One region of the Streptomyces sp. GDS52 genome, then DNA from elsewhere that is predicted to be linked to it. Evidence: riboswitches for the same ligand, from Rfam matches in the RefSeq annotation. Region 1 holds a riboswitch; each other region holds the start of a gene.
What was found. A riboswitch is a leader RNA that binds a small molecule or an ion and turns the genes downstream of it on or off. The one in region 1 is predicted to bind cyclic di-AMP.
Positions count from the first base shown of each region.

Region 1 (2,191 bases):
GGTTCACCTGGCGCACGCCGGGCAGTTCGATGTCGTGGCCGTCCAGCTTCTGGTCGGCCGCGTTGCGGAAGTCGAAGACGGTGTGCAGTCCCAGGGAGGACAGGAAGGTGGCGTCCGACGCGGTGGCGTGGGCGAGGTGACCGCTGCGGAACAGCACGCCGTGCCGTACCCGGCGGCCGTCCACGGTCGGCAGTCCGCCCACATCGCGGAAGTTCCGCACTCCGGTCAGCTCGGGTTCGGTCGACGGGATGTGCTGCGTCACGGGGGCCCCTCCCTCTCGCCGCCGACGGGGAGGCGCCGACGGATGTCACTCGACGATACGACATGCCTGCCGGGGGCAATGAGTTGTCCGCGGATCGGTCGGCAGGGGCGTTCCGGTCCCGCCGTCAGGCCGGAGCGGGACGTCCCCGATCGGGCACTTGAAGGCGTTCTGTCCGTTTAAGGCATTTCGCCATGAAACGCCCCGAAAGGGAGGGGGTGGGGAGGGCGTGGTGAGCATCGTCATATCGGTGACGATGTGTTGCCGCCGTGCTTCGCGTAATTCTGTTGTTCCGCAAGGGAATTCGGAGGGTGCGGGAAATCCGGGGCGACTCTGGGTGACGGAATTCAGGTGAATGGATCACGGAAAAGGGCCTTCGCTCCGAACATCGCGCTTGTCCCTTTGCGCCGTGGTCGCCTACGTTCGCCATCGATCCGGACGGACGCCTAATCCTGCCGCCGCCCGGAGCCCACACACACTGACCCGTGTACGGCAGGAGCGGGGGACCCACAGGTATCACTGCCTGTTCCGGTCTCCGGAACAGGCTCGGGGTTAAGCCGCGTCCCGACGCGGCCGGGCATCTCCAGTCCGAACCCGACAGCTCACCTCGTAGGCGCCGGAGAGGAATTCGTCATGCCCGCAAAGGGTAAGCACCGCCGTTCCCGCGCTGTGCGTCTCACTCGTTCCATCGCCGTCGCCGGTGCCGGTGGCGCCGTGCTCGCCCTGCCGCTTCTCGGCGCCACCGGCGCGAACGCCGCCCCGGCGCAGGCGGCCCCGGAAAAGGCCGTCCAGTCGTTCTCCGTCGCCGGCGAGAAGGCTGACGGCAAGAAGGCCGACAGCGGCCGGAGCGGCGACGTCCGCACGTACATCGTGAAGAGCGGCGACCACCTGGCGAAGATCGCCGAGTCCGAGAACGTCGACGGCGGCTGGAAGCAGCTCTACGCCGACAACCGGGAGGCCGTGGGTGACGACCCGTCGCTCATCCACCCCGGTCTGAAGCTCTCGGTCGACGGCGAGGCCGCGACGAGCACGCCGAAGAAGTCGCCCTCCTCCGGCCCCGCCGGTTCCCTGGGGCTGCCCTCGTCGTCCGCTCCGTCCTCCGCGCCGAAGAAGTCCGCGCCGAAGGCCTCCTCCGACGCCACGACCGTGAAGCAGGCCGCGAACACCTCCGGTTACAGCTCGCCGGTGCCCGGTGGCGGCCTCGGCACCGCCTACAAGGTGGCCGGCAGCATGTGGTCCAGCGGCTACCACACGGGTGTCGACTTCGCCATCCCGACCGGCACCTCCCTGAAGGCCGTCGGCCCGGGCACCGTCGTCTCCGCGGGCTGGGCCGGTGCATACGGCAACCAGGTCGTCGTCCAGCTCGAGGACGGCCACTACGCCCAGTACGCCCACCTGTCCTCGCTGTCCGTCTCGGCCGGCCAGACCGTGAGCGGCGGCCAGCAGGTCGGCCTCTCGGGGTCCACCGGCAACTCGACCGGCCCGCACCTGCACTTCGAGATCCGCACCACGCCGAACTACGGCTCGGACGTGGACCCGGTCGCCTACCTCGGGGCGAAGGGCGTCTCCATCGTCTGACCCCCGCGGCGACCCGCCGGACACGCGCCGAAGGCCGGACCCCGATCCCCGGGGTCCGGCCTTCGGCGCGTTTCGGCCCCTCAACGTTCTTTCCGCCAAGGCTATTCCGGAACGGGGCAATGCTTCGGGAGTGGCTTATCTCACCGCGCGTCAACCCCTTCCTACGGTCGCGTAGGTCACATTCGAAAGGGAATCATGTCCCCTCGTGGCAGACGATTCGAAGAGTGACAGCACATCAGTGATCGGGTCGTACGTGGCGGTGGGGGACAGCTTCACCGAGGGCGTCGGCGACCCCGGCCCGGGCGGGGCGTTCGTCGGCTGGGCCGACCGGTTCGCCGTACTTCTCGCCGACCG
Region 1 covers NZ_CM125966.1:430,751-432,941, reverse strand. Annotated here, with positions in the region: gene ACTWJ9_RS02155 (tyrosine-protein phosphatase) at 1-262, opposite strand, end outside; cyclic di-AMP (ydaO/yuaA leader) riboswitch at 726-890, shown strand; gene ACTWJ9_RS02150 (M23 family metallopeptidase) at 893-1,837, shown strand; gene ACTWJ9_RS02145 (SGNH/GDSL hydrolase family protein) at 2,076-2,191, shown strand, end outside.

Region 2 (2,191 bases), 2.6 Mb from region 1:
GCCACGGTCACCATGTCGGGACCGGGCACCGTGGAGCTCCAGCCGTGCGGTGTCACCAAGGCGACGGGACTGGCGCTGGCCGCCGAGCACCTGGGACTGAGCCGGGAACGGACCGTCGCCTTCGGCGACATGCCCAACGACGTCCCGATGTTCCACTGGGCGGCCCACGGTGTCGCCATGGCCAACGCGCACCCCGAGCTGAAGGCGGTGGCCGACGAGATCACCACGACGAACGAGGACGACGGCGTGGCCGTCGTCCTCGAGCGGTTGTTCGGCGGGACGGGCGGGGCGGGGCGGGGCGGCACGCGCCCCCACGCGTGCCGTTCCGGTCTCCACCCCCACGGGTGACCCCGTGGGCCGGGCGTGTCCCGGTGCGCCCGGACGTCTCAGTAGGCGCCGAAGACGTTGTCGATCGAGCCGTAGCGGTCCGCCGCGTAGTTGCAGGCGGCCGTGATGTTCGCGACCGGGTCGAACGGGTCGAGGGCCGTGCCGGGCACGTGGTACGCCCGGAAGGTCGGGTCGATGACCTGCAGCAGGCCCTTCGACGGGGTGCCGGCGACGGCGTTGGAGTCCCACAGGTTGATGGCCTGCGGGTTGCCGGAGGACTCGCGCATGATGTTGCGGTGGATGGAGTCGTAGCTGCCGGGGATGCCGTGCTGCGCCATGATCGACAGCGACTCGCGGATCCAGCCGTCGAGGGTGTCGGGGTACGCCGTCGCGGTGCCGACGGCGGCCGGGGCGGACGACACGGGGGCGGCGGGAGCGGCGGAGGCGCTGGTGGCGCCGAACACCGGAAGGGCGATCGCTGCGACGGCGGCGACGGCGAGGGAGCGGACGAGGCGGGTGCGGCCGAAGCGGCGCCGACCGGATGCGGGCATGGCGGACATGGGTGCGTTCCTCTCCTACGCCTGCGAGGTGAGCTGTCGGGTTCGGGCGGGAGAGTGCCCGGCCGCGCCCCTGCGGGCGTGGCTTCACCCCGAGCCGTCCCGGTGCGGACCGGTCCGGCGACTTACCTGGGTCCCCCGCTCCTGCCGTGCGTGAGTGAGTTGATCGACGGGTGGTGCGGGCGGTGGCAGGATTCGGCGTCCGCCCGACAGGCCGGGAACGTATGCGAGAGCGCATGTCGGGAACAAGTGCGAGCGTCACGTATGACGCCGTTTGATCTTGTCTTGGGCTATTTGGGGGACTTGATCCTTTGTGGGTGCCGACGGCCAACTCACGTTCGGGGCAAGGGGAAGCGTCTCCTCGGGGGAGTCGTGGGCGGGTCGGGGCGCGCGTGACCGACCTCACTGGCCGCACCGCGTGGGCGCATTTGCCGCCAACGGGAACCTGTTTGGCAATTGCGGCAAATCGGTCAACGGGGCGGGCAGGATGGGCCGTGTGTCGAGATGCGGTCCGGGGTGTGCCCGGAGGATGGGTGAGGTGTGCCCGGAAAGCCGCCTGATGTCCTTTGCCGTCGACTGGTCGAAAACGATCTGATGGTGATCCGATATCGGAGGGTGCCGTGACGTGCCGTCCGTGCGTGCTGTGGGTGAGTTCGGGGAATGTGGGTGCTGGCGGTGATCGAAACATGACCGGATACGCTGACTCGAGTGATGTCAGCGACCTATCGACAACCAGCGACCCAGTGGTGAACGGTGCAAGACGTCTGAGCGTCAGTGGACACCAGCAGACAGGAGACCCCTCGTGACCGTCGTCGGGCCATTCGGGCTGAGCGTGCGGGACCAGGCTCTGGAAGCCGATGTCCGGGCCGGGATGACGGCTGTCGAGGAAGGGTTGCTCGAGGCCACCAAGAGTGAGGTCCCCTTCATCACGGGCGCCGCCCAGCACCTGGTGCGGGCCGGCGGCAAGCGGTTCCGGCCGCTGCTCGTGATGCTCGCCGCCCAGTTCGGGGACCCCCACGCGCCCGGCGTCGTACCGTCCGCCGTGGTCGTGGAGCTGACCCACCTGGCCACGCTGTACCACGACGACGTGATGGACGACGCGGGTGTGCGGCGCGGGGTGCCCAGCGCGAACACCCGCTGGGGCAACTCCGTCGCGGTCCTCACCGGCGACTTCCTCTTCGCGCGCGCCTCGCACATCCTGGCCGACCTCGGGCCGGAGGCCGTACGGGTGCAGGCGGAGGCGTTCGAGCGGCTGGTCTCCGGTCAGATCCTGGAGACCGCGGGGCCGCAGGACGGACGCGATCCGG
Region 2 covers NZ_CM125966.1:2,982,692-2,984,882, reverse strand. Annotated here, with positions in the region: gene ACTWJ9_RS13480 (HAD family hydrolase) at 1-348, shown strand, start outside; gene ACTWJ9_RS13475 (transglycosylase SLT domain-containing protein) at 387-878, opposite strand; cyclic di-AMP (ydaO/yuaA leader) riboswitch at 891-1,054, opposite strand; gene ACTWJ9_RS13470 (polyprenyl synthetase family protein) at 1,687-2,191, shown strand, end outside.
Region 2: linked by a shared signal. The riboswitch ahead of ACTWJ9_RS13475 (transglycosylase SLT domain-containing protein) and the one ahead of ACTWJ9_RS02150 (M23 family metallopeptidase) in region 1 are both predicted to bind cyclic di-AMP.

Region 3 (2,191 bases), 3.9 Mb from region 1:
GCGGAGTGCGAGACCGGTGGCTCATGGAGCCAGAACTCCGGCAACGGCTACTACGGCGGCCTGCAGTTGACCCAGGCGGACTGGGAGAAGTACGGCGGCCTCGACTACGCGTCCAGTGCCGACCAGGCCAGCCGTGGGCAGCAGATAGCCGTGGCCGAGAAGGTCCTCGCCGACCAGGGGGTCGGTGCGTGGCGGGCCTGCGGCCTGCTGTCGGGCCTGGGCGGCGACTCGGGCAAGGCCGGCGCCGACACCGGCGCGGACGGCGGCTCGTCGTACGACTCGTCCGGCACCGGAGGCTCCGCCACCCCGGCGCCCTCGCAGTCCTCCGGCGCCTCGTCGGACGGCAAGGGCGGCAACGGGGGCAACGGCGACAAGAGTGCTGAGGGAGGTAAGGGGCAGGAGGTGGACGAAGGGTCCAAGTCCGGCGGTTCGGACGCCGAGCCGGACGCCTCTCCCTCCGCTTCCGCTCCTCCCTCCGCCTCGGCCTCCGCCAAGGGGGGCGACTCGGGCAAGTCGGGACAGAAGGCGGGTTCTTCGGACACATCCGCGAGTGAGGCCCCCACCGGCCGTCACCGCGGCGCCAGCGCCGAGGAGCAGGTGCGCGAGGACCGCGAGTCCGGAAGCTCCGGCCGGCACGCCTCGCGTGGCGGTCTCGGCCTCTCGCGCGGCCTCGACGGCTCGCCCCGGACCGACAGGGCTCCCGTGGGTGCCGGAATCGGTCCCTCGGTCGCCGCCGACTCCCTTGCGCTCGGCGGTGGATGGCTCACCCAGTACAGCGGGGGCGACGAGGCCGCGGGCGCGGCGGTCTCCGACCCCATCCTTCCCGGTCAGGCGCTTGTGTTCGGATTCGGGTCGGGCGAGGGCTGACATTCGAAAAGGCGCGTCGATGGCGGCAGTTGAGGTCATATTTCGTGCTGAATGTCCGTTATAAAGGCGATGAGAGATAGGTCTCAGAAGCCCTGATCGTCTTTGATTATCCGCAGGGCGCGTGTCTACGGTCAGGACCGCTCGCCACCGCGGGCCCCGGCTGCCGCCACGCCGAATCCTGCCAGTGGCAGCACGGGAACACTCGTCGCGTCATGCGCCGTAGGCAGGAGCGGGGGAACCAAGGTAGGCGCCGCATCCGGAGATTGACGCCGGATCGGCTAGGGGTGAAGCCGTGTCCCGGGAGGGACGCGGCCGGGCAACTCAACCGGCCCGAACCCGACAGCTCACCTCGTAGGCGTCGGTGAGGGGATCCTCCATGCTGTTTTCCGGCAAGGGCAAGCACCGTCGTCCGTCCAAGGCCACCCGGGTCATCGCCGTCGCCGGCGTCACGGGTGCCGCCGTCGCCGCCCCGCTGATGGCGGCCGGCAACGCTTCCGCCGCCACCGCCTCCGAGTGGGACACCGTCGCCCAGTGCGAGTCCGGCGGCAACTGGTCCATCAACACCGGCAACGGCTACTACGGCGGCCTGCAGTTCTCCGCCTCCACCTGGGCCGGCTACGGCGGCACGCAGTACGCCGCCACCGCCGACCGGGCCAGCAAGTCCCAGCAGATCGAGATAGCCGAGAAGGTCCTCGCGGGCCAGGGCAAGGGCGCCTGGCCGGTCTGCGGCAAGGGCCTGTCCAACGCCGCCCACACCGGTGGCGGCTCCGGCAACCAGAACGCCGGCAACCAGAACAGCGGTTCCTCGCAGAACACCCAGAACTCGCAGAACACCCAGAAGCAGGACGCTCAGGAACAGAGCGCCCGGAAGCAGAGCACTCAGAAGCAGAGCACCGGCTCCGCCCCCGAGCGCTCCACCGAGCAGAAGGCCTCCCGCTCCGACGAGCGTCCGGCCGCCGAGAAGAAGACCGTCACCACCCCGACCGGCGAGAAGGTCGAGAAGGGCGACGGCGAGTACAAGGTGGTCAAGGGCGACACCCTCAGCTCGATCGCCGAGGAGCACGACGTCAAGGGCGGCTGGAACAAGGTGTTCGAGCTGAACGACGACATCGTCGAGGACGCCGACCTCATCTACCCGGGTCAGCAGCTGCACCTGAAGTAAGGCGCGGCCGCAGGCCCAGGGGGCTCCGTCCCCACGGAGCCCCTCCCCGTCCCCACGGGGTTTCCCCCGCCCCGGTGCGTGTTCCCCGTACGCACCGGGGCGGGGCTTTTCCGTACGGGCGGGTCCTTGCCGACGCCCGGTGCCCGACGTCCGGTGCTCGGT
Region 3 covers NZ_CM125966.1:4,291,796-4,293,986, forward strand. Annotated here, with positions in the region: gene ACTWJ9_RS19695 (transglycosylase family protein) at 1-867, shown strand, start outside; cyclic di-AMP (ydaO/yuaA leader) riboswitch at 1,073-1,240, shown strand; gene ACTWJ9_RS19700 (transglycosylase family protein) at 1,244-2,029, shown strand.
Region 3: linked by a shared signal. The riboswitch ahead of ACTWJ9_RS19700 (transglycosylase family protein) and the one ahead of ACTWJ9_RS02150 (M23 family metallopeptidase) in region 1 are both predicted to bind cyclic di-AMP.

Region 4 (2,191 bases), 3.4 Mb from region 1:
CGCTGGTGCACGCCGAGGAGGCCGCCCTCGCCAAGACCGACCCCACGGATCCGCGGCTCACGACCGCCACCGTGTACTCCAGCCTGGAACCCTGTGCGCGCCGCGCCTCGCGTCCGGCGCCCTGTGCGCGGCTGATCCTGGACGCGGGGGTGCGGCGGGTGGTCACCGCCTGGCGGGAGCCGGACACCTTCGTGGCGGACGCCGACGGCAGCGGAGTGCTGGCCGCCGGGGGCGCCCAGGTCGTCGTACTGCCCGAGCACGAGGAGGCCGCCACGGCACCGAACGACCATCTGATCGGCCGGTGACGCGACGGCGACGACAAGGAGTGTGCGGAGTGTCCCCCGCATGCCGTATGCTGGTGACACAACGACGCGGGGTGGAGCAGCTCGGTAGCTCGCTGGGCTCATAACCCAGAGGTCGCAGGTTCAAATCCTGTCCCCGCTACTGAAGGCCGAGGGCCGGAATCCGAAAGGGTTCCGGCCCTCGGCCGTTCTCGGCTTCCGCCTCGCCGCTCCGGCTCCTCGTCCCGGCTTCCGCACCGTTGTCACGCCAGGTGATCGGGCCACCGCGCTGCGCATAACAACTGATAAACCGTCAAGTCCAATGTGACGCGTGAGGCAGAGTCAACTCGCCCGCTTTTGCCCGGCGGTAGCGCTTAAGTCCGTGTGGAAATCGTTAACGATCAAGAGGAACGGCTTGGAATCCGACCCCTACCTCTATTAACGTTCGATAACGCAGCGCGGTCGTCCCAGCCGTCACACGAGTCGGCTCCGTGCGCATGCGCCGAATCCCGCAAGGGAACCGGGGAACCAACATCTTGGGGTGAATCGCGTCGGTACCCCCGTGGAGACACGGAGGGTATACGCGCGTAGGAGACCTTCCTGCTCCGAACCCGTCAGCTAACCCGGTAGGCGAGAAGGAAGGAAAGGAGTACGCCCAGGTGGCGTCGAACCGGCCTGCTCCCGAGGCCCCCTTCATCCCGAGCCAGTACGACGGCGATCCCTTCGTCTACGGCGGTGCCCGCCCCGACGAGGGTCCCTTCGAGGAGTGGAATCCCACCGAGGAGTCCGTCCGCCCCGTGCGCGGTCGGCACCGCGTCGGCAAGCAGCGCGGCGGAGGCCTCGCCCGCAGCTCCACGGTTCTGGGTGTCGGTGTCATAGCGGCCGTCGCCGGTGGCGGCATGGCCAGCGCCCAGACCGGCAAGCCGCCGGTCTCGATCTCGATGCCGGACCTTCCCTCTGTCGGTTCCCTCATCTCCGAAGAGGAAACCCCCGCGGGTTCCGCCACCGCGCTCAGCGACATCGCTGCGGTCGCCGACGAGGTCACCGAGCAGGGCGGCTCCGGCTCCGACGCCGGCGAGGCGCTGCACGCCCGGATCATGGCCCAGGTCGAGCAGCAGCAGAGCCAGGCCGAGGACAAGGCCGCCGCCGAGGCCGTCGCCGCCGCGGAGAAGGAGGCCAAGGAGAAGGCCGCCGCCGCGAAGAAGGCGGCGGAGGAGAAGGCCGCCGAGGAGAAGCGGAAGGCGGAGGAGGAGGCCAAGCAGAAGGCCGAGGCCGAGCGCCTCGCCGAGCTGGCCCGGCAGTACGCGCTGCCCACCTCCTCGTACACCGTCTCCTCGACCTTCGGTCAGGCCGGCGCCTACTGGGCCTCCGGCCAGCACACCGGCCTGGACTTCGCCGCTCCCACGGGCACGCTGATCAAGGCGGTCCACACCGGCACGATCACCTCCGCCGGCTGGGACGGCTCCTACGGCTACAAGACCGTGCTGACGCTCGACGACGGCACCGAGATCTGGTACGCCCACCAGTCCTCCATCAGCGTCAGCGTCGGCCAGCAGGTCAACACCGGCGACGTGATCGGCCGCGTCGGCTCCACCGGCAACTCCACCGGCGCCCACCTCCACCTGGAGGTCCACACCGGCTCCGGCGCGGGCATCGACCCGATGGCCTGGCTCCAGTCGAAGGGCCTCACGGTCTGAGACGACCACAGCCCCGGCAGTCCTGACGACGACCCCCCGACGTCAGGACTGCCGGTCAGGCGTTTCAGGGGCGGTACGTCTCAGGGGCGGTACGGGTACGCGTACGGGTTCGGCCGGTACGCGGAATGCCCGAGGTGCCCGGGGTACGCGGGGTGCGGGGCATACGCGAGGCCCGTCGCGCCGTGCATGCCGTGCACGCCGTACACGCCGTAC
Region 4 covers NZ_CM125966.1:3,817,928-3,820,118, forward strand. Annotated here, with positions in the region: gene ACTWJ9_RS17385 (dihydrofolate reductase family protein) at 1-305, shown strand, start outside; tRNA gene ACTWJ9_RS17390 (tRNA-Met) at 371-444, shown strand; cyclic di-AMP (ydaO/yuaA leader) riboswitch at 772-929, shown strand; gene ACTWJ9_RS17395 (M23 family metallopeptidase) at 941-1,978, shown strand; gene ACTWJ9_RS17400 (PrsW family intramembrane metalloprotease) at 2,059-2,191, opposite strand, start outside.
Region 4: linked by a shared signal. The riboswitch ahead of ACTWJ9_RS17395 (M23 family metallopeptidase) and the one ahead of ACTWJ9_RS02150 (M23 family metallopeptidase) in region 1 are both predicted to bind cyclic di-AMP.